2 regions of the Pseudoalteromonas sp. TB25 genome follow, and region 2 is predicted to be linked to the other one. Evidence: predicted binding sites of a transcription regulator. Region 2 holds the regulator's gene; the other holds the start of a gene.
The links. Region 2 encodes LexA, which represses DNA repair genes until DNA is damaged. Its sites were predicted from a motif close to TACTGTATNNNNATACAGTA; they were not measured.

Region 1: a site for LexA is predicted at 3,642-3,661, ahead of L652_RS0105840 (YebG family protein). Genes of this name have one in related genera too.

The regions. Positions count from the first base shown of each region.
Region 1 covers NZ_AUTI01000215.1:34,189-45,237, forward strand. Annotated here, with positions in the region: gene L652_RS0105830 (HDOD domain-containing protein) at 1-1,182, opposite strand, end outside; partial or broken gene putP (sodium/proline symporter PutP) at 1,514-2,999, shown strand; gene L652_RS0105840 (YebG family protein) at 3,272-3,589, opposite strand; gene L652_RS0105845 (helix-hairpin-helix domain-containing protein) at 3,904-4,200, shown strand; gene L652_RS0105850 (DUF6170 family protein) at 4,225-4,527, opposite strand; gene dsbB (disulfide bond formation protein DsbB) at 4,529-5,047, opposite strand; gene L652_RS0105860 (TerB N-terminal domain-containing protein) at 5,885-8,317, shown strand; gene L652_RS0105865 (ATP-binding protein) at 8,320-9,627, shown strand; gene L652_RS1000000125320 (DEAD/DEAH box helicase) at 9,624-10,217, shown strand; gene L652_RS01000000123335 (helicase-related protein) at 10,339-11,049, shown strand, end outside.
Region 2 covers NZ_AUTI01000418.1:3,562-14,610, forward strand. Annotated here, with positions in the region: gene cyoE (heme o synthase) at 1-739, opposite strand, end outside; gene L652_RS0119985 (COX15/CtaA family protein) at 752-1,741, opposite strand; gene L652_RS0119990 (hypothetical protein) at 1,770-2,264, opposite strand; gene L652_RS0119995 (SURF1 family protein) at 2,254-2,994, opposite strand; gene L652_RS1000000125740 (DUF2909 family protein) at 3,009-3,317, shown strand; gene L652_RS0120000 (cytochrome c oxidase subunit 3) at 3,220-4,095, opposite strand; gene L652_RS0120005 (cytochrome c oxidase assembly protein) at 4,131-4,661, opposite strand; gene ctaD (cytochrome c oxidase subunit I) at 4,661-6,253, opposite strand; gene coxB (cytochrome c oxidase subunit II) at 6,253-7,395, opposite strand; gene lexA (transcriptional repressor LexA) at 7,880-8,497, opposite strand; gene L652_RS0120025 (PaaI family thioesterase) at 8,665-9,105, shown strand; gene L652_RS0120030 (hypothetical protein) at 9,106-9,486, opposite strand; gene L652_RS0120035 (membrane protein) at 9,800-10,525, shown strand; gene L652_RS0120040 (chaperone modulator CbpM) at 10,588-10,908, opposite strand; partial or broken gene L652_RS01000000124200 (DnaJ C-terminal domain-containing protein) at 10,908-11,049, opposite strand, start outside.

The DNA.
Region 1 (11,049 bases), on a different contig from region 2:
CAGTGCTTCATGATAGGCATCAGGAACTTTTTCACCTAGGTTTAGCTCTTTCGTTAATTCGTTTGCGGCTGACCAGTTAGCTTGTTCATAATACTTAACTAAGTTTAAATATTTTGCCAGCAAGCCTTCATCGTTTAATAACGCTGCTTTTATGTCATTCGAAAGTGGAAGCTTTTTCATAACGCTTTCCATACTCTCATCTAAAATAGCATCCATAAGAGACATCATACCGGTTAAAAATGCCATGCCGGTATCTTTAAATTGTCCATGGGATATAGCGAGTAACTCACCAAAACGAGCGCGCGTAAGCGATAGCCTAATTAGCTCTATAGGTTTATCTGCTGATACTTGCGCTGCAAATAATAATGATAATAGTTTTTTAATTTCGTTAGCGCCAAGCACTATAAGGGCTTGCTTAATGGTACTTATTTCAGCACGCCTTGCAAAGGCAGCAGAATTTGAATACCTAAGTAATTTGTAAGATAGGTTTACATCACGCTCAAACACATCAGTGATTTTTTTAAGATCCATATCAACGCTTGATGTTTCGTAAAGTAATTCAGCTAATGCCATTTCTGAAGGCGGTAGAGCCTTACTTTGTACCATTTCAGGTTTTGAGAAGAAAAATCCTTGGAAATAATCAAAACCAAGCTCTAGAGCTTGTTGGTAAATTTCATAGGTTTCTACTTTTTCGGCAAGTAACTTAATATGCGAGTGCAGTTTTAAATCATTAAGAACCGTTTTTATTGTATCTATATCAGATGCTAAAAAGTCTATTTTAATAATATCAATAAATGGATAAAAGTGGCGCCAAACAGGCTGATGAATATAGTCATCAAGAGCAATAGTGTAACCTTTATCTTTTAGATCTTTCACTATGGCTAATAATCGCTTCCCAGGTTGCACAGTTTCAAGGATTTCTACAACTACAGTATCTTTGCCCAGTAGTGTTGGGTAGCCTTTTGATAGCGTTTCTAGGGTGAAATTTATATAGGCGGGTTTATTGTCGGTTAAATCTTCTAAGCCGAAATTAAACTGACTACCTTCAATTAGTCGTGTAGTTGCCTCGTCACCGTCTATATCGGGAAATACGTTATCAACGCCATCGCGAAATAAAAGTTCATATCCGATGAGCTTTTTATCTCTGTCTAAAATAGGTTGGCGTGCAGCGTAAAAATACATAAACAGTTCCGTAAGAGTAATCTAATTAGTTATTGTAATAATATATGGCAAAAGACTCAAAATAGCATTACGTATATTTGCTAGATTAATAAATTATCATTAAAAATTAAGGTCTTTCTAGTATTTAATTTATTATATTTCACCAATTCGCTTTAAAATTATTCAACATGAGTATTTTTGTATCAGGTGAGGGCAACAAGTTGGAGATTTTATTATCAAGCATGATATAGTCAGCGAGAATGGTTTTTACCCCAATAGTGTCTTAACTATAAAATTTTAAGAGTCATTATTTGGATTAAAGCCTATTATTAATAATTATGCGGAGGCTAATTTGGAAACAGGAATGATTATTTCACTAGCATTATATTTTATTGTAATGTTAGGTATCGGACTATATGCATATAAGCAATCTACTGACGATGTATCTGGTTACATGTTAGGTGGACGAAATCTATCTCCAAGTGTAGCTGCACTGTCTGCAGGTGCATCTGATATGAGTGGCTGGATTTTAATGGGCCTACCTGGTGCGATGTTTGTTACTGGTTTTAGTAGTACATGGATAGCAATTGGCTTGGTGATTGGTGATTGGTGCTTGGTTAAACTATCTGTTAGTTGCACCGAGATTACGTGTTTACACTGAAAAAGCAAATGACTCTATAACCATCCCAGACTACTTTTCAAATCGCTTCAATGATAAATCCAACCTATTACGTGTTGTATCAGCTGTGGTAATTATTGTTTTCTTTACTCTTTATACTTCATCTGGTGTTGTCGCTGGTGGTAAATTGTTTGAAAGCTCATTTGGTTTAACTTATGAAATGGGTTTATACATTACAACGGGCGTAGTTGTTTTATATACCTTGTTTGGTGGTTTTTTAGCTGTAAGCTTAACTGACTTTGTGCAAGGTTGTATTATGTTCATTGCACTTATTCTAGTACCAACGGTTGCATACTCTTTGCTTGAACAACCTTTAGAATCAACTTTACATAGCGTAAATCCAGATATGCTTAACTGGATTGGTGCAGGTTCTGCATTAGGTATTATTTCTGCAATGGCTTGGGGTTTAGGTTATTTTGGCCAACCACATATCATTGTTCGTTTTATGTCGGTACGTAGTGTTAAAGATATGCCTAAAGCACGCCGTATTGGTATGACATGGATGATTGTTGCTGCCATTGGTGCTGTTGGTACTGGTATATTTGGTGCAGCTTATACTTATGAGAACAACATTGTAGTTGAAGACCCTGAAACAATTTTCTTAATTCTTTCTGAGTTGCTGTTCCACCCACTTATTGCTGGCTTTTTACTTGCTGCAATTTTGGCTGCGATTATGAGTACTATCTCATCTCAATTATTGGTTAGTTCAAGTTCATTAACAGAAGATTTCTATAAAACATTCTTACGTAAAGATGCCAGTGATAAAGAGCTAGTTGCTGTTGGCCGTATAAGTGTTGCCGTAGTTGCTATGTTCGCTATTTATTTAGCTTACGACAGAGATAGCTCTATTTTAGACCTAGTAAGTAATGCGTGGGCTGGCTTTGGTGCTGCGTTTGGACCACTGGTATTGTTTAGCCTTTATTGGAAACGCATGAACTTTGCTGGTGCGTTAGCTGGTATGTTAGTAGGCGCATTTACTGTGCTAATTTGGATATATGGACCATTTACTATCAATGGTGAAAGCTTAAGTAGCTTTATGTACGAAATAGTACCGGGCTTTATTTTAGCGAGTATTGCAATTGTTGTTGTTAGCTTAGTAACAAAAGAGCCTGAGCAAAACATCACTGCTTTATTTGATGAAGTAGAAAAAGAGCTTTAATTAGCAATTACTACTTATTTTAAAGTGAGTAGTAATTAATACCAATCCGCAATAATACTTAATCATTTTGCGGGGCTAAACGTGTTGCTACCGGCGTTAAAAAATTCTCATTTAGTACAACTAAATATCGAATTTTTGCCTAGCTATCAACACGTTTTTCCACCCTAAAGAGATCATTTAATTAAGCGAATTAGTATAATAAAAAAGGGAGCAACTTAGTTGCTCCCTTTTTTATTTAGTTTGTCCCGTTCGAGGAGGGAACACTCTATGAATTAACTTACTTTTTTATCGTTGTTATCTTCAATTGATGCAACGTTATCTGACTTTTTACTTTTTGCTGGCGCTTTGGTAACAGCTGGATCTTTGCCACCTTTTAATATGGTCATAAAATCATCTTTGCTTTTCGCTATCTCTAAAGCAAGTGATTCAATTTGTTGCTCACTAAGCGGTACGTCTACCTTTTCTAGCATCAGCTCAAGTGATTCTGCTATATCGAGCATCTTGTCATAAGCATCAGCTTCTTTTTTGGTAGTAAACGTCATACGCTCGACTCCGTTTCGTTCTACAACATATTTAACAACAACAGCCATGATTTCTCCTGCAAAATTGCTTGGCACCGTGGTTTTTAAAAAACCATTAGATTACTGTTTTTATGTACAGTAATGGTTTGTAAGTAAATTTGCAAGCGCGAAGTATTAATTTTTAGGTGTCTTAAATTTGACAAAAAACGGTAACTTTACTTTAGTTAAGCAATCACTTTGTTGTACCAGCTGCATTTTCAGGATTTCGGATCATAGTGATAATGCGTTTAGGTACACTTTAAGTGATGAACTTTACAGTTCCTTATTTATTGATTTCCTGAGCAATACTCAAAATTAAGAAAAGAAGAATAAGGACAAGTTTAATGAAAACGTTAAAAAATTTACTCATCATAAGTTTATTATGTTTACTACCCGCGACTACCGCGTATGCACAATTATCAGAAGTAACTAAGCAAATGCCTCAAGCTGAGACAATTAGTATAAATAATGCTGATGCAGAGATGCTTGCTAAGTTACCTGGTATAGGTAAGAAAAAAGCGCAGGCAATTGTGGATTATCGTGAAGAAAATGGCGAATTTAAAAGCGTTAGTGATTTATCGCAAGTTAAAGGGATTGGCAAAAAGCTTTTAGCTAAATTAGAGGGGAAACTTACACTTTAATATTTCTAAATAGTAATCAGGGTGCTAGGCGCCCTGATTAAATTGTTTTAGCGCATCGCTTAAGTGCTTTTTAGCAAAGTTAATTTCAATAGGTGTAGTTAATAGTGGATAGCACAATCCGCCAAGTATCAAAAATGGTATTAATATCCAACCTTTAAATACAGTGAATATTAAAAATAGTGGGCTAAGTAATAGCAACTTTATAATACGCAATAGAACTTTATCAGTTGGCGATAGCTGACTTAATGCAAGCGCAATTACGTCTTGACGCTGGCGTACTTTTAAATGCTTAAGCTGGTCTAATTGGCTTGAAAAAAATGTAAACATATCAAATCGACTTTTTAATTGATAAACGGGCAATAATTATAATAAATAGCGTTAGTGAGAAAATCCCAAATATCACTTCCATCCAAGCAGGCATGCTCATGCCAACAAACTGCCAATCTATATTTCCACAATCCCCGGTAGCTTGAAAAAAGCTAGGTATCCATTCATGTAGTGGCATAAATGATGGGAAATTTGGTTCAAACTCGCAGCTAAATGCAAAAGGGTCTGTGGTGGTCTGCATATCAATATGTTCGCGAGCAATTAAGTATCCCCAAACACTCGATATTCCCCAAATAACATACGCTATCATACGCACAGTTTTACTTTGTGGTTTACTTGAGCCTACAATCCCTGCGCCTAATAACCCCAATACTGCAGTGCGTTGATATATACACATTATGCAAGGCGCTAACCCCATTTTGTATTGAAAGAAAAGAGCGGTAACTTCAAGTAAAAAAACGATAGCTGTAAATAAAAGCCACGGGGTTCGTTGGGTAGGTAATTGTGCAAGCCAGTTCATAAAAATTCCGCGTTTTAATAGGACGTTAGATTATGACGTAGGATAAAGTATGCAGCAACAAAAAGGAAAAAAAAGCTACCGAAGTCGCTTTTTATAAGATGAAATTAATGACTACTCAATTCAGCCTTAGCAAAGGTTAAATGACGTTCTATTATTTTCCCATCGATACATAAGCTCAGTTATATTGCTTACTTATACTAAGGTGATGCATCATCTAAAGAATTTTTATGGTTGCACTTTTTTGTACTTTTTCTTATGGCAAGTGCGGGATAAGTTAATTAAGCTCAGGCGCTGCGTAAATAAAAATATCTCCATAATAACAATGTACCTACAATGAATATTACTCTAGATATTCATGCATTGTAGCTAAATTAGAGAAACCCAAATTTAATTATTTATTAATTTTAAATTTCTACCCATTTGCTTTATTGATCATACATACATCACATAAGAATCTCACACACTGAAAAAGGCCAATTTATAGCTTTTAATTAGCCATGTGAGAATCTCACACCACGCATAACGTGAGATTTTTTTTAAATATACACGTATAAGTTGAGATTTTTTAGACGATATAGCGGTGACCTAATGTGCGTTCAGTTACTAATTATGAACCAAGCCCATGTTAGTTTCATATTTCGCAAACTTAACATCCTATAGGGATGTTCGAGGAACCTTATACAAAAGAGGTTTCATTAAAGACAATTTTTTTGATTAAGAATAATTGAAACTACTTAGCAGCAGTATTATACATTTCTGAATTTATTAGTGGTATGTTAGTAGCATATGGAGTTTTAAATACCAAAATGGTACCAACCATTTTTAAAGGGATATTACATGGAATTCATTTTTATAATCGCAGTTGTTATATTGATAATTTGGTTAATTACCAGTCCACGCTCAAATTCAAATAAAGCAAAATCTGGATCACTAGGTAATCCAAGCCCGAACATAAAAGACACTCTTGATAAGTCAGCCTCTAAGTCTTCTATATCTGATCTTCAAAATGACGAAAGCAGCCCAATAAAGTCTATTAAAATTAATAATGCATCAGTAAGTGTTGAGCTACACAAACAAACAAATGAATTAACAACTTCAAAGCAGCTTAGTCCAAAACCTCGCATCACTGTTGTTAATACACCTCCCACAATTATAGAGCGTGCCCATAGTTCGAGAAATTCTGAAGACGATTTAGCCACATTTAATATTTTTGAGAGTAATGTATCTGAAGACACCTATATCAATAAGGGTAAACAAGCTCAATGGTTAAGCAAGGGTCAAGAAGTTACTATTCACAGTCGAAAGTTAAAAGGGTTTCTGTACGTAGGTGGGGTGATGGAATCATTGGTTGGTTATCGCTCTGAACCAGCATTAATTTGTGCAGACTTACCAGTAATATCACCACGGACTAATTCAAACGAATTCCCAACTGATGAATCTTTAGGCTACTGGCCAAGCTACGGTTTATTATCTAAAGAGTCTAGAGGTGCCTACCTTGATTGGTTAGCAACCGATAGAAGTGCGGGCAACACCCCAATAGGCTTTGTATTTTTGTACTTTTACGGATTTGAAAGATTTGTTGTTGAGAATGGTCAAGATAATAAAATTGAAGAGGAACAATTTGAAGATATTTTTGATGAAGTACTTCGTTTACATAAAGTGTTTGCTTCAAATCGCTCTTTTGCTTGTTATTCAGCAAATCTCTTAGAGTTTATGTATTTAGTTAAACCTAAATTATTTGAATGTAGAAAGCATAAATTACCAAAGACACGTCATTCACTACTTTTTAAATTACGTCTTTCAGAGCAAATCGTTGCTACAGAAAGAGTGAGTGATGAGTTAGCACTTGAGTGGATTAAAAATACAGACCAATACAATTTAAAAACCGCAGCTAGGCGCTGCGATATAGAGTTTGATTCACTTTTTAAACTTTACTACAAGCAAAAATTCCCAGAGGGAATGCAAGTGAAGCCCAATAAAACCAAATTAAACGCAGAGTACTTTGCCGCCAGCGGTGGTATCCCTAGTATTAAAATTTTACTCGACGGTTTGCCTGATCCGAGCATATTAAAAGCACCTATAAAAAAGCTTATTCCAATAGCAGATAAAGTCACTGAGGAGCTAGCTAGTTATAGCCGTTATTTAGCTAAGGCTGATACAAGCAAAGATGATTTAGCTGCATTAATGCTGTTGCCTCGTGTCATTGCTAGCAGTCAACCGTCACCATTAATCGAAAAGTTTAAAGCGTGGGCTAAGGCCATCATTTTAGAAAATGATGGGGTAACAGATGTATCTGAATTTTGGTTGCAAACAGGCTTACCAACACCGAAAGCGATAAATAAAAAAGAAGGTGAGCTCATTTATAACTTAGCGAACTTTGCTGATATTGGTATTGCGCCTGACTTACGTTACCACCATACAAAACCCAAATTAGATGGCAAACTTGTACTATTTACTCCAGGGCATGAGGAAGAATTCGTCCCTAGTCATGCGTTTAACCAAGTGGGTGTCGCACTGCGTTTAGGTGCTATGGTTGCAAATATAGATGGGGTTGTGGATGAATCAGAAAGTTCTGAGCTAGAAAAGCTAATTGCTCATGATGAAAAATTAACGGATATAGAAAAGCGATCTCTAAAGGCTTATCTTACATGGCGACTAGTTACACCATCGGATAATACGGGTTTAAAAAATAGACTTAATAATTTAGGTGTAAAAGAAATAGAATTTGTGAAAAGGTTTATTCTGTCTATTGCGCTAGCAGATGGCAATGTCGATAACAGAGAAGTAAAGCAAATCGAAAAACTCTACACAAATTTAGGACTGGATAAAGAGTCTGTTACGAGTGATATTCATCAGCTTACTACAAGTAGTCACCAGCCAGCGCCACGTAGTCAAAGCTCATCAGAGTTTAGCTTAGATGAAACAATATTAGCCCTTCATGAAAGCCAAACAACAGAAGCTAAAAACATGCTGGAACAGATCTTTACCTCAGATGAAGATGAAAGCGATTATATTGAAGTCCCAGAGCTGACAAACGAAGTTGATGGATTAGATCAGGCTCATAGTCAGTTGTTTGAAAAGCTATGCGCTAAAGCGCAATGGGGTCGCGAAGAGGTAGCCCAAATGTGTAGTGAGCTAAAATTAATGGTCGATGGTGCTATAGAAACCATTAATGACTGGTCATTTGATTTAGTGGATGCACCAGTAATTGATGACGACGGTGATATATACATTGATGAAGAAATAGTCAAAGAGATAAGGGAGTTATAACAATGGCAGCAAAAAAAATTAGATCAAAAGAGCGCGATGCAATTATACAGTCTCTTAAATCGGGTGTTACCCCAAAAGTCGGCATACAGCATATACAAGTAGGTCGTGGTAATGAGCTTAAAGCGCTCATTAAAGATATCGACAGAGTGACAGAGGGCGGCTCTGCTTTTCGGTTAATTATTGGCGAATACGGCTCAGGTAAAACATTCTTTTTAAGTGTTGTAAGAGCGATCGCATTAGAGCGAAAGTTAGTTACTGTTAATGCAGATTTATCTCCCGATCGTCGTATTCATGCATCATCTGGACAAGCCAGAAACTTGTATTCTGAGTTAATGAGAAACATGTCTACTCGTAATAAGCCTGATGGTAATGCATTGACCAGTGTGGTTGAAAAGTTTATTACCGAGGCACGAAAAGAATCAGATAATACAAGCAAAGAAATAACCACAGTGATTCACGAAAGGCTCGCGTCTCTCTCTGAGCTTGTAGGTGGTTACGACTTTGCAAAAGTTATAGAAGCATACTGGACTGGCCATGAAACAGATAACGAGCAACTTAAGAACAACGCTGTAAAATGGTTAAGAGCAGAATATGCAACAAAAACAGATGCTCGCAAAGATCTTGGTATAAGAAGTATTATCTCAGATGCTTCGTTTTATGACTCTCTAAAGCTTATGAGTTTATTTGTAAGGCAAGCTGGCTACGAAGGGTTATTAGTTAACCTCGATGAAATGGTAAATTTATACAAACTCAATAGCACCCAAGCACGATTATCAAATTACGAGCAAATTCTTAGAATACTCAACGACTGCTTACAAGGATCGGCTGAGTACTTAGGGTTTTTACTCGGTGGTACACCCGAGTTTTTACTTGATCCAAGAAAAGGGTTATATAGCTATGAGGCGCTGCAATCTCGCCTAGCTGGCAACACATTTGCAAAACAAGCCGGTGTTATTGATTACTCATCCCCTGCATTACACTTGGCAAGTTTAACGCCAGAAGAGTTATTTATACTACTTAAAAACCTTAGACATGTTTTTGCATCAGGCGATGAATCGTTATATTTAGTACCTGACGAGTCCCTCAAAGCATTTTTAGTCCATTGCAGTAAAACAATTGGAGACGCTTACTTCAGAACGCCAAGAAATACGATCAAAGCGTTTTTAGATATGCTTGCCGTGATTGATCAAAATCCAAATATTTCGTGGGACAGCTTAATAAAAAATGTTGATATTGCAGAGGAAAAACCTTCCGATGTAGAGCTAGACATTGAATCTGAAGACGATGAGCTAGCTGACTTCAAATTATGATTGACGCACACGAAAAGCTCGATTTGCGCATTCAGCAGTGGATTTTTAAACAAGGCTGGGATCGGCTCAGAGAGATTCAATGTTTAGCAATTGACCCTATCCTATCAGGCAATACTGATGTGCTTATTAGTGCCTCTACTGCCGCAGGTAAAACCGAAGCATTTTTTTTACCTGCAATAAGTAGTATCGCAGATGAAGTAAGTGGTGTGGGCATTTTATATATCAGCCCACTAAAGGCGTTAATAAACGATCAAGACCGAAGGCTAGAAAGCTTGTCAGATTTGTTAAACATACAAGTTACACCTTGGCATGGTGATAGTCCTCAAAGTCGAAAAAATAAGCTGAAACGAAATCCATCAGGCATTATGTTAATAACGCCAGAGTCCCTAGAGTCATTATTAATAAGAGACAGTGGCTGGGTAAAGTCTGCTTTTCAGAATTTAAAGCACATAGTTATAGACGAATTTCACGCATTTATTGGCACAGAGCGAGGCCATCACTTGTTGAGCTTACTGCACCGCTTAGAACACCTTGTAGGCCGTATAAACTCACCAATACCCAGAACCGGCTTTAAGTGCCACTTTAGGTAACTTAGAAAGTGTCCCAGCATCTTTAAGACCTAATAAATCACTGTCTTGTAAAATAATAAAGCAAACGCAGTCTTCATCATCGTTAAAAATGCAAGTGAAGGGATATATTGAGAGCGCTGTTGTGGCAGATGAGACGGTTACTGCGGAGCAAACCGTATGTAACGATTTATATGGTCTTTGCCGTGGTGGAAACCACCTAGTGTTTGCAAATAGCAGAAGTCGCACCGAAAGTATTGCGACCACTCTTGCAGAGATGTGTGAGAGCAACACTGTGCCTAACGAGTTTTTTCCACATCACGGCTCGTTAGCCAAAGAAATGCGAGAATCACTTGAGGCTCGGCTTCAGCAAGATCAAATTCCCACGACAGCAGTGTGTACTATGACTTTGGAGTTAGGCATTGATATAGGCAAGGTTAACTCTGTCGTGCAAGTTACTGCGCCGCATTCTATTGCAAGTTTACGGCAGCGCATGGGTCGTTCAGGTAGGCGTGGTGGCGCTAGTATTTTGCGAATGCTGATAACTGAGGCTGACCTTACAGAAAAATCGAGTATTGTAGATAAACTGCGGCTTGAATTGGTTCAATCGCTAGCGATGATACGGTTATTGGTTGCAAGTAAATGGTATGAACCAGCAGACACTTCGCTCTATCACTTTTCAACATTACTTCATCAAGTTTTAGCTCTCATCGCGCAATGGGGTGGTATAAGAGCAGATCAAATCTACGTATTACTTTGTAAAGACGGGCCATTCCAACAAGTTACTGTTACTCATTTTAAAGATTTGCTATCTCACATGGGTAAGGTAGATCTTATTACCCAGTTAGGAAGTGGT
Region 2 (11,049 bases):
AAGGTAATACGCAAACTACAGCGAGTAAAACAGAGTAGGCAACGACGCACGTTTTACAAAAGTCGATTCCATGGGTTACTGGTAACATAGGAATTTTAGCGCGTTCATAATCACTTTTTCGCGCTATAGCCAGCGCCCAAAAGTGTGGCGGAGTCCAGGTAAATATTATCATTACAAGTAACCAAGGGGCTGCTGCCATTTGGTTTGTTTCTGACACCCAACCTAATAATGGAGGCATTGCGCCAGCCAACCCACCTATAACAATATTTTGCGGTGTAGCACGCTTTAAAAATGATGTATAAACAAATGCATAACCTACCAATGCAAATAACGTTAATATAGCGGTTAAGGTATTAGCCCACACCATTAGCATAATAAAACCCGCAACCCCAATAACAGCTGCAAAACTAAGCGCATGTGTTTTACTTAAACGCCCTTTAGCCACAGGACGATGACGAGTCCTTGCCATTTTTGAGTCTATCTCACTATCAACCACATGATTAATAACCGCTGCAGCAGCAGAAAGTAGCCCTATACCTAACAAGCTAATAAACTGTACAGCCATACCGCGCCCTACATCAGGAGCCAGCGCTAAACCAACCCAAGCTGTTAGTACCAGCATGGCTACCACTTTAAATTTACTAATTGCTAAGTAGTCGTGCAGCAAATTATGAGTACGCGAAATTAGCGATTGAGTATTAACGGGTAGCAGTATTTTTTTATCAATTATAAGTGCCATTATATTTCCCCTTTATGTGCGTGATTTTAGGTAATAACACAACCTAACCATGCTTAATAATAGTATGGCAGCCATCAAGTTATGCGCCAGTGCAACTCCCAACGGAATATGCCAATGTACTAAAATAAGCCCTAAGCTAATTTGGCAAAGCAGGGTAAGCAATACGCTCACCACGCAATTTTTAATTTTTTTAGAGTACGCTTGGCTGTATATTTTCCACATAATTAGCGCCAGAACGATGCAAGTAACAAGCGCCCAAATGCGGTGTAATAAATGAATAGACATACGCGCTTGCTGTGATAACACACCAAACTCATAATTACTGTGCTCAAGTGGTAATTGAAATACGCTACTCAATGAAAACGGTTGTGCGTAATTACACAATGGCAAACCACTACAATGCGGAGCGGCGTAATTTGCAGCCAGCCAACCACCAAGTGCAATTTGGATAATCAATACACTGAGCGCTACTAAACTCAAACCAAAATAGCGTTTTGCGCCGCTATCACCACCCATAATAGGTTTTGCGGTTAGCCGTAAATATAAAAGCGTTATAAGTGACAAAATACTAAAGCCACCTAATAAGTGGCCCATTACAATAAGCGGCTGAAGGTTCATGGTTACTGTCCACATACCAAGGGCAGCCTGAAACACCACGAGTAGAAGTAAAGCCAAAGGCAATTTAACTGGCGTAGTTGGATATTGGCGCTTTAAAAAAGCCAACACAAATAAACCTAAAATAAGTAAACCTAAAGCACCTGCAAAGTAGCGATGAATCATTTCTTTCCACGCTTTTGCGGTTTCGAACATCATATCGGGGTAGCTTTGAGCTGCTAAGGCTATGTCAGCCTCATGCTTAGGTACCGTTAAAAAGCCATAACAACCAGGCCAATCGGGGCACCCTAATCCTGCATCACTTAAGCGGGTGTACGCACCTAAAGCAACTACAATCAAAGCGAGTAATCCTGTTATTAATACTAAGTTTTTATAATTTTTATACATCAGATACTCCAACTTAAGCTCAACTTAATTAGCTAGAACGAGAATAGTTAAGTAATTTTTTTAGATCTTTTAATAACCCTTTTTGTACTAAACGGTTTTCTTGTGGCTCGACCTTAAAGGGATATTCAAGTACCACTAACCCCATATGATCAATTAAATATAAACTTGCAGGGTTTAAACTCTGTTGTTCGGTAATAATTTTCCATGGTAGATTTTTATTGTCGGGGCTTCCCATTACAGCCATATCAACCTTGCCTTGGTTTTTACCAAGTGCCACATATAAGTTATTAAGTGCATTGAGCTGTTCGCTGCATGGGGTGTTACATTCGTTTGAATAATTAAGTGCGATAGTCCATTGTTTGGGATTATTTTGCGGCCAATTTTTAAGTTTTATTTCTTGGCTTAAAAACTCGCCATTATTAGTAATTGCAGTAGGCAACCAATCAAACTTTAATGCGCCATATGCCAAAATTAATGGGATAGCGCAGCAACCCACAAACAACAAAAGGGGATTATTTTTCATTATGTGTCCTTTTTTTACTCGCAAAAATAGCCACAACAGCACATGCAACAGCAATTAAAAACCATTGCAAAGCGTAGGCATTATGCTTTTGAGGGCTCATAACAACGGCCTCATAATGAGGTGTTGCAATCTCATCACCAGTACCTTGTCTGTAAGCCATAAAATTAATTAATGATTGCTGGCTTTGAGTGCTCAGCATATTCAAGTCGATAGATTGGATTCTTGTAGGTAAGTCGTTATTTGTAGTTTTATCTTCAAGCGTAAAGCTACTTAGGTTATTTTCTTTTATTTGCGCTTTAAGAATAAAAACACCTGTAGGCAGAGCAACCTTTGGCAGTGTACCTCTAGATATAGGCGCTTTTACCCATCCTAAATTAACTAAAATCACTTTTTCTTCGCTGTCTGGCTTTAGTAAAGCAAGTAAGTCGTACCCTACTTGCCCGTTATAAACTTGATTATCTAAAAGCCAATATTGGTTTTGTACAAACTGCCCTTTCAACTCAACCAATACACCTGTTTTGTTCCAGCTATCAGGCAGGTTAAGTAATTGAGACCAGCTCATCACACCATGAGTCTGTTGCTTAACAATAGCGGTTAGTTGCTGCTGCTTTTGCTCACCTCGCTCCAACTGCCAAAACCCTAGTCGCACACACACAAGTACAACAACCACAACCATACAAAGTGTGATTAGTGAACTAAGCTTTTGTTTGTGCCATAAAACTAACTGCATAAAGGGTCAACTCAGTGATTATTAAAATTATTATCGTACTGTTGTTAATATTTATACTTTTTAACTTATTTAGAGCATTGTTTATTATGGTGTCAGGGAAAACAGGGGGACGACCTATGTCTCACTTTTTAGGTCGTCGCGTATTGTTTTCGGTCGTTGTTTTAGTTGTTGTTATTGCAGCGCTTAAACTTGGTTTTATTAAAGCAAATAATTCGCCAATAAACGCTACAGCACATATACAAATACAAACAAACACAGCCACACCACATCAACAAAGTGCCAATACCAAGCCGCTGCTTGAAAAGCAAAATGCTTATCTTTAGTAAAGTGCCCTTTTAATATCCGTAAAAATATTACAAATAAAAGTACGGTTCCAAGGGTTACATGCATGCCATGAAAACCTGTCAGTAAAAAAAACGTATTACCGTAAATACCTGCATCTAGCGTTAAGTTTAAATCGTTATACGCATGAATATATTCCTCAACTTGTAACCCTAAAAAGCAAACACCCAATAAAATAGTAGCGCCTAAAAAAACTTTAAGTGGAGTACGTTTATTGTTTTCCATCGCTACATGGGCAAAATGTAGAGTAACTGAGGAAGTAAGCAGTATTAAGGTATTGATAAGCGGCAAACCTTGCCAGCCCATAGCTTGAGTAGTTTCGCCTGCAGGTGTTGAAACTAGCGGCCAAACAGCTTCGAAAGTTGGCCATAATACTTCATTGGTCATTGCATTATTGCCTGCGCCTCCAAGCCAAGGTACCGACAATACGCGTGCATAAAAAAGCGCACCAAAAAAGGCCATAAAAAACATAACTTCAGAAAAAATAAACCAGCTCATACCTTGCCTAAAAGAGCGATCCATTTGTGCTGAGTACAAACCTTGGTCCGACTCACTAATTACATTTTTAAACCAGCTAAACAACATATACACAAGCACAGCAATACCGGCATAAAGCAGGTAAACCCCGCTCCCCCCTTCTTTGCCTACACTCATAACTGTTAAGCCTGCCCCTACTGCAATAAAAAACAATGCAACAGCGCCCACAATAGGCCACGGGCTTTGCTCTGGTACATAATAATGCTCATATTCTTGATTCATTTTATTTACTCCTAGTTTCACACTAGTTTGAAAAGCTAGTTATTACTTGCCACCAGCTGTTCACTAATATCAAATACGGTATAAGATAAAGTTAATTCTTCAATGTCGCTTGGCAGTGCTGTATCAACATAAAAAAGTAATTTAAATTCAAGTTCTTCCCCTGCTTTTAGAGGTTGCTGATCAAAGCAAAAACACGCTATTTTATGTAAATACTTTGCCGCTTTACCTGGCGAGACTGATGGTACAGCCTGCATTACTTTATCTAGGTTGCTGTTATTTTTAGCACTAAACATTACTTCACGCATTGCACCGGGTTTTACCACAACACTGTATTCTTTTGATTTAACTTCAAACGGTGCACCTCTTTGCGCGTGAGTAGTAAAACTAACGCCAACTTCTCGGTTTTGTATTATTTGCGTACTTTGCTCTGCTTGCTCAAGCGAAGGTTTTCCATTAAGCCCTGTTACGTCGCAAAACACGTCATACAAAGGTACTAAAGCAAAGGCAAAGGCAAACATGCCTATGCAAATAAGTACTAAACGTTTGAGTAGCGGTGCGTGTGTCATTACTTGATTACCGGCGGCTTAGAAAAAGTATGATATGGCGCTGGAGAGTCAACTTCCCACTCAAGTCCTTCAGCCCCTTCCCATACCTTTGCAGGTACTTTATCACCGCCGCGTGCACATTTAATTACCACAGCTACAAACAACAATTGCGATAAACCAAAGGCAAATCCACCAATACTTATGATTGCGTTAAAGTCGGCAAATTGGAGTGCGTAATCGGGAATTCGACGCGGCATACCGGCAAGTCCTACAAAATGCATAGGAAAAAACAGTACGTTCACGCTCACCAGTGATAGCCAAAAATGCCATTTAGCTAACGTGATATTAAACATGTTGCCTGTCCATTTGGGCAGCCAGTAATAAGCCCCTGCCATTATCGAAAATACAGCCCCTGTTACTAATACATAATGAAAATGCGCCACTACAAAATAAGTATCGTGATATTGAAAATCAGCAGGTGTAATTGCCAGCATCAATCCCGAAAAGCCACCTAAGGTAAACAGCACAATAAACGCAATACTAAAAAGCATTGGCACCTCAAAAGTTATTGAGCCTTTCCACATTGTGGCAACCCAATTAAATACTTTTACTCCAGTAGGTACCGATATAAGCATGGTCGCGTACATAAAAAACAACTCGCCAGCGACCGGCATCCCAGTGGTAAACATATGATGAGCCCAAACAATAAAGCTCAATAGTGCTATAGAGGATGTGGCGTATACCATTGAGGCATAGCCAAAAAGTTTTTTACGAGAAAAGGTAGGTACTATTGTAGATATAATGCCAAAGGCAGGAAGAATCATTATGTATACTTCAGGGTGACCAAAAAACCAAAAAATGTGTTGGAACATCACCGGGTCGCCACCGCCTGCAGCATCAAAAAAGCTGGTAGCAAAATACTTATCGGTAAGTACCATAGTGACAGCCCCTGCAAGCACTGGCATTACGGCTATTAATAAAAAGGCAGTAATTAACCACGTCCATACAAATAAGGGCAACTTCATCCATGTCATGCCGGGGGCACGTAAGTTCACTATGGTTACAATCACATTGATTGCGCCCATTATTGAGCTAATTCCCATAATATGTACGGCAAATACAAACAATGCAGTATTATCATTACTGTATGTTGTGGACAGTGGTGCATAAAAAGTCCAACCAAATGCAGGCCCCCCACCAGGCATAAATAACGATGCCAATAGGATTAAAAACGCAAACGGTAAAATCCAAAAGCTCCAGTTATTCATTCTTGGCAATGCCATATCTGGCGCGCCAATCATGAGTGGTATCATCCAGTTAGCAAGGCCTGTAAAGGCGGGCATAACCGCACCAAACACCATAATTAAACCATGCACTGTGGTCATTTGATTAAAAAAGTGAGGATCGACCAACTGTAAACCTGGTTGAAATAATTCAGCCCTGATCACCATGGCCATTCCACCACCAATTAAGAACATGGTCAGCGAAAAAATTAAATATAAACTACCTATATCTTTATGATTAGTTGTGTAAAGCCAGCGTTTAAAACCTTTAGCTGGGTGATGAGCATGATGAGCTTCATTGGCGTTAGGTTGTTCTACTATGCTACTCATTAGTTCGCCTCCACTTTGGCATCAAGTGCTGCCTGTATTTGACTCGGTTGAATAACATCACCCGTATCATTACCCCACGCATTACGTTTATAAGTAATAACCGCAGCTAATTGCTTTATAGATAACTGTTTGGCAAATGCTTGCATTGCCGTACCGGGTCGTCCATGGATAACTACATCAATGTGATCTTTTATATCGCCAAGCACTATCGGGCTACCTTTAAGTGCAGGAAATACACCCGGTAACCCCATGCCAGTAGGTTGATGACATGCAGCACAATTAGCCATATATACTTGTTCGCCTAAAGTCATTAATTCTTCTTTTGGGAGGGTTTTATCAAGTAATGCGGCATCTGCTAATGCTGCTTTTTGTTTAGCCTGCTTTGCATCTGCAAGCCATGTTTTAAAATCAGCTTCAGATTTAGCGATCACCACAACGGGCATAAAGCCATGGTCTTTACCACACAACTCAGCACATTGGCCTCGGTAAGTACCTTCTTCGTTTATGTTCGTCCATGTTTCGTTTATAAAGCCGGGGTTCGCATCTTTTTTAACTGCAAAATCAGGTACCCACCAAGAGTGAATAACATCATCAGAAGTCATTAAAAATCGTACTTTTTGATTTATTGGCAGTACAAGAGGCTTATCAACCTCAAGTAAGTAGTTAGGGTTTTTATCTGCAAGATTCGCTATTTCATCTTGCGGGGTAGATAAAATAGAGTAGAACTCTACATCTTCGCCCATATATTCATAATGCCATTTCCATTGCGAACCCGTAATTTTAATAGTGAGATCAGCTTTGCTGGCATCTTCCATTGCAATAAGGGTTTTAGTGGCTGGTACTGCCATAGCAATTAAAATAACAAACGGAATTGCAGTCCAAAGTATTTCTACTTTAGTGCTTTCGTGAAATTGGGCAGGTACAGCCCCTTTAGATTTACGGTGATGAATAAGTGCCCAAAACATAATTGCGAACACTATCACCCCAATCACACAACATATTATAAATATGGTCATGTGCAGCTGATATACATTATTGCTTATATCGGTTACGCCTTTGCGCATATTGTATTGGCTGTTAGCCAAAACTGGGTGCGAAAAAACACATAATATAAGCCACAAGGTAGAGGTCAGTTTACCCATGTGACGGCTCCTTTGATGCTATTGCGAATGCAAAGCGAAGAGGCATACGGCTTAAACGCCAATTCGTTATTTTTATTTTTTTAGCCAATCTTATTTAATATTGATTGGTTTTGCTGCGCCAACAACGAGTTTGTGTATATTGTGTGTTCTCAAAACTAAAAAGCTGTGAGTTATTATTAGCTCAGCACATTAACAATTAGCTAAAAAACGAACAACAAGCAAGTTTTAGTATAAAAAACAATCAGGTGATATTGAATAATTAATAAAAAATCGGTAATCAACTGGGCAACAGAAAGTTCAAAATATGAGCAAAACAAAGGGGTTTAACGCATTCGGAGGGGGAAAATATAAGTGCAAAAAAGTTTACAGCTTAAATAGTCAGTGGGCTGTTTACGCCCTATTTTTTAGTACAAATTTTAAAACAAAAATGCGTACTAATTAGTACGCATTTATAAAGCTGCTTGTTTAAAAGCTATTTTTAAAGTCACATCCAATCAGCGTTTCTTATAACGCCAACGGCTAAGCCTTCAATATTAAAAGACTCATTCTCAAGATCTACTTCAATAGAGTCAAAATCGTCGTTTTCAGCATGAAGTAATACTTTACGACCCGCTTTCTCAAGACGTTTTACAGTTACGTCTTCGTCTAGGCGAGCAACAACAACTTGTCCATTTTCAGCGGTTTGAGTACGATGTACAGCAAGTAAATCACCATCCATAATACCAATATCTTTCATGCTCATACCGTTAACGCGTAGTAAAAAATCTGCAGCCGGTTTAAACATTAATGGATCGATTTTGCAGTGACTTTCAACGTGCTCTTGCGCCAAAATAGGTGAACCAGCAGCAACACGCCCTATAAGCGGTAAACCTAATTGTTCTGGCTCTTCTTCTTCAATTAATTGAATACCACGGCTTGCACCTGGTTTCATTTTAATTGCGCCTTTTTTAGCAAGTGCTTTTAAATGTTCTTCAGCAGCATTGGCACTTTTAAAACCTAATGTTTGCGCTATTTCAGCACGTGTAGGAGGCATACCAGTGTCTTTAATAAAAACTTTAATTAGTTCGAGTATTTGAGCTTGGCGGTTCGTTAATGGTCGCATACAACTGGTTTTCCATACAGTACATTTAACTGTGAGTATATACAGTTAAATAAAAATCGCAAATTTAAATTAAGCCTTAAAATAGCTAAAGTAATTTCACTTGTGTACATTTTAGGGATATAACTAAAGCTGAGTTTATAAATGATTAAAAATGCAAAGGAGACATTATGAGTATTTGGTACCAGCCCATCACCTTAGAGCTGTGCAAGCAGTTAGAGCAAGGCGTTAATGGCCAAGGAACATTAATGAAAACTATGGGGATAGAAGTCACAGAAATTGGCGATGATTATTTGGTTGCCACAATGCCGGCAATTCCTGAGCATCATAACCCAATGGGGATGGTTCACGGCGGTGCTAACGTTGTACTTGCCGAAACAGTTGCCAGCTATGCCGCTAACTTTGTTGTCGATTTTACTAAATTTTACTGTGTAGGGCAGGAAATTAGCGCAAGTCATTTAAAAGCATCTCGCAACGGCACTTTAACAGCAACGGCTAGAGCGTTTCATATTGGCAAACGTAGTTCAGTATGGGAAATAAAAATTACAAATAGCCGCAATGAGCTGTGCTGCGTATCAAAAATGACCGCAGCAGTCGTAGAGCGAAGATAGTTACTTTTCGATTGGGTAAATGGTAATTTCCATACCCGCACCAATCGCAGATATACGCAATAATGTATCTGCATCTAAGGCTTGATTAAAGCACTTAGGAGAAGTCCCTGATTCAAAACCAATATCAAACGTTCTACGTGAACAACTTAACCATTGCTTTAGCGCGTTACGCGAACACGATTCAATAAGCTCACATATATGGTTTATGGCTTTATCAGGTGTGCTCACCTCACCTGTAGCTTCAATACGTGCTAGTTGACGGTATTCGTCTTTGTCATAATGTAAAATCGTCGCGACTTTTTTCAAGTCCGCCACTAGCAAACTAATATCTTGCTTTGATTCAAGCTCAAGATCTACATTTAAAAATTGAATTTCCGACATCGTTTCGTATTTATCCTCTAATAATTTCATTGCAAACTTTAACGCAGTTTTACCGTTATACCAAATCAACTATGCTCTATTAACCACTTTATATGGATATTTCGTAGCTTTTAAGTATTTTTTAGCATTTAAAGCTAGCTGGATATCAAACATCTAGCTCAATTAAACAGATAAGTCATGTTAGGAATTTAAGTGTAATCTTTTTTATTTTTAAATGATTACAGTAAGCTATAGTTTAAACTGCGACAAAATGTCGCAGTAACTTATCCTATTAATGTAATAAACTAGCCTCTAAAAATAATAAGACTAAAACATGAATAAAAAAATATTTAAGCATGCTCGCAAGTTACATAAATGGTTAGGTTATTTATTAGCACTACAAATTTTAGCATGGTTACTAGGTGGTTTAATTATGAGTGCAATCCCTCTTGATAAAGTTCATGGGAAGCATCTTGCAACACGCACTCTTAATAATCCATTTACGCAGGCTGATTATATTGCTTCCCTTGACGATATTGCCTCTCAGGTGGTTAATCCAACACAAATAATTTTTGAGAACTTCTTAACTACACCACTTATTACTGTCTTTAGTAATAACGAGCAGCAAAGCTTCAATGGCATAACAGGCCGACCATTTGAACCGCCAACTAAAATACAAATTACCGCAAATGCTAAAGCACACTTACTTATTGATGCTCAAGTAACAAGCGCTGTACTACTAAAGCAAGGTATGCGAGAAGTTGGATATAAAACCAATGTTTGGCAGGTACAATTTGACGACACATTTAACACAACACTGTACTTGTCAGAAAATAACGGCAAAGTTGTCACCGTTCGCAGCACGCTATGGCGAATATTCGACTTTTTTTGGATGTTACATATTATGGATTACGATGAGCGAGAGGATTTTAATAATCCGCTGCTTATTAGCTTTTCAGCAACCAGCGTACTTTTTTGTTTAAGTGGAATATTATTACTTATACAAAATATACGACTAAAACGATTTATCCGAATTAAAAATAAGAATAAATCAAAGTAGTCATATTGGTTTTTGAGAGCTAGCGCCCACTTATCAAAGAGTAAATAAGCCTAGGGCTTGTTTTATTCCAAGTGCTTAAATCGACTCAAATGTCGCTTTAACATTTCGTTTTCGAAAATCAACTCATCACGCTCATCCAGCAATTGTAAAACTAAAGCTATTGCCGACCAATCTAACGAAAAGTCATGCTGGATACGGGCCGCTTTTTTAACTAAGGTCACTGCAGATACCGTAAATTGCCACTGCGTAACATGCTCCCCCTCAATTGGAACCGCAATATTATGCTCAACTAGCTCATATAAAATTGCTTCGCTAATATCACTGCTCAAACATAGCTCTTTGCTAGTAAGTAAATCGTCTTTTTGTGTCACGATAATTTGCATTATGGTTTGCTCCAGTTATTACGGGGATCAAAGTGAGCTTTTTCGGCTAATTCTTCCCACAGTTTTTTACTGGCATCATCAATAGATGTTGGATTAACAATTTTAAGCACAGCAAATAAATCACCTTTGGCTTTTTTACTC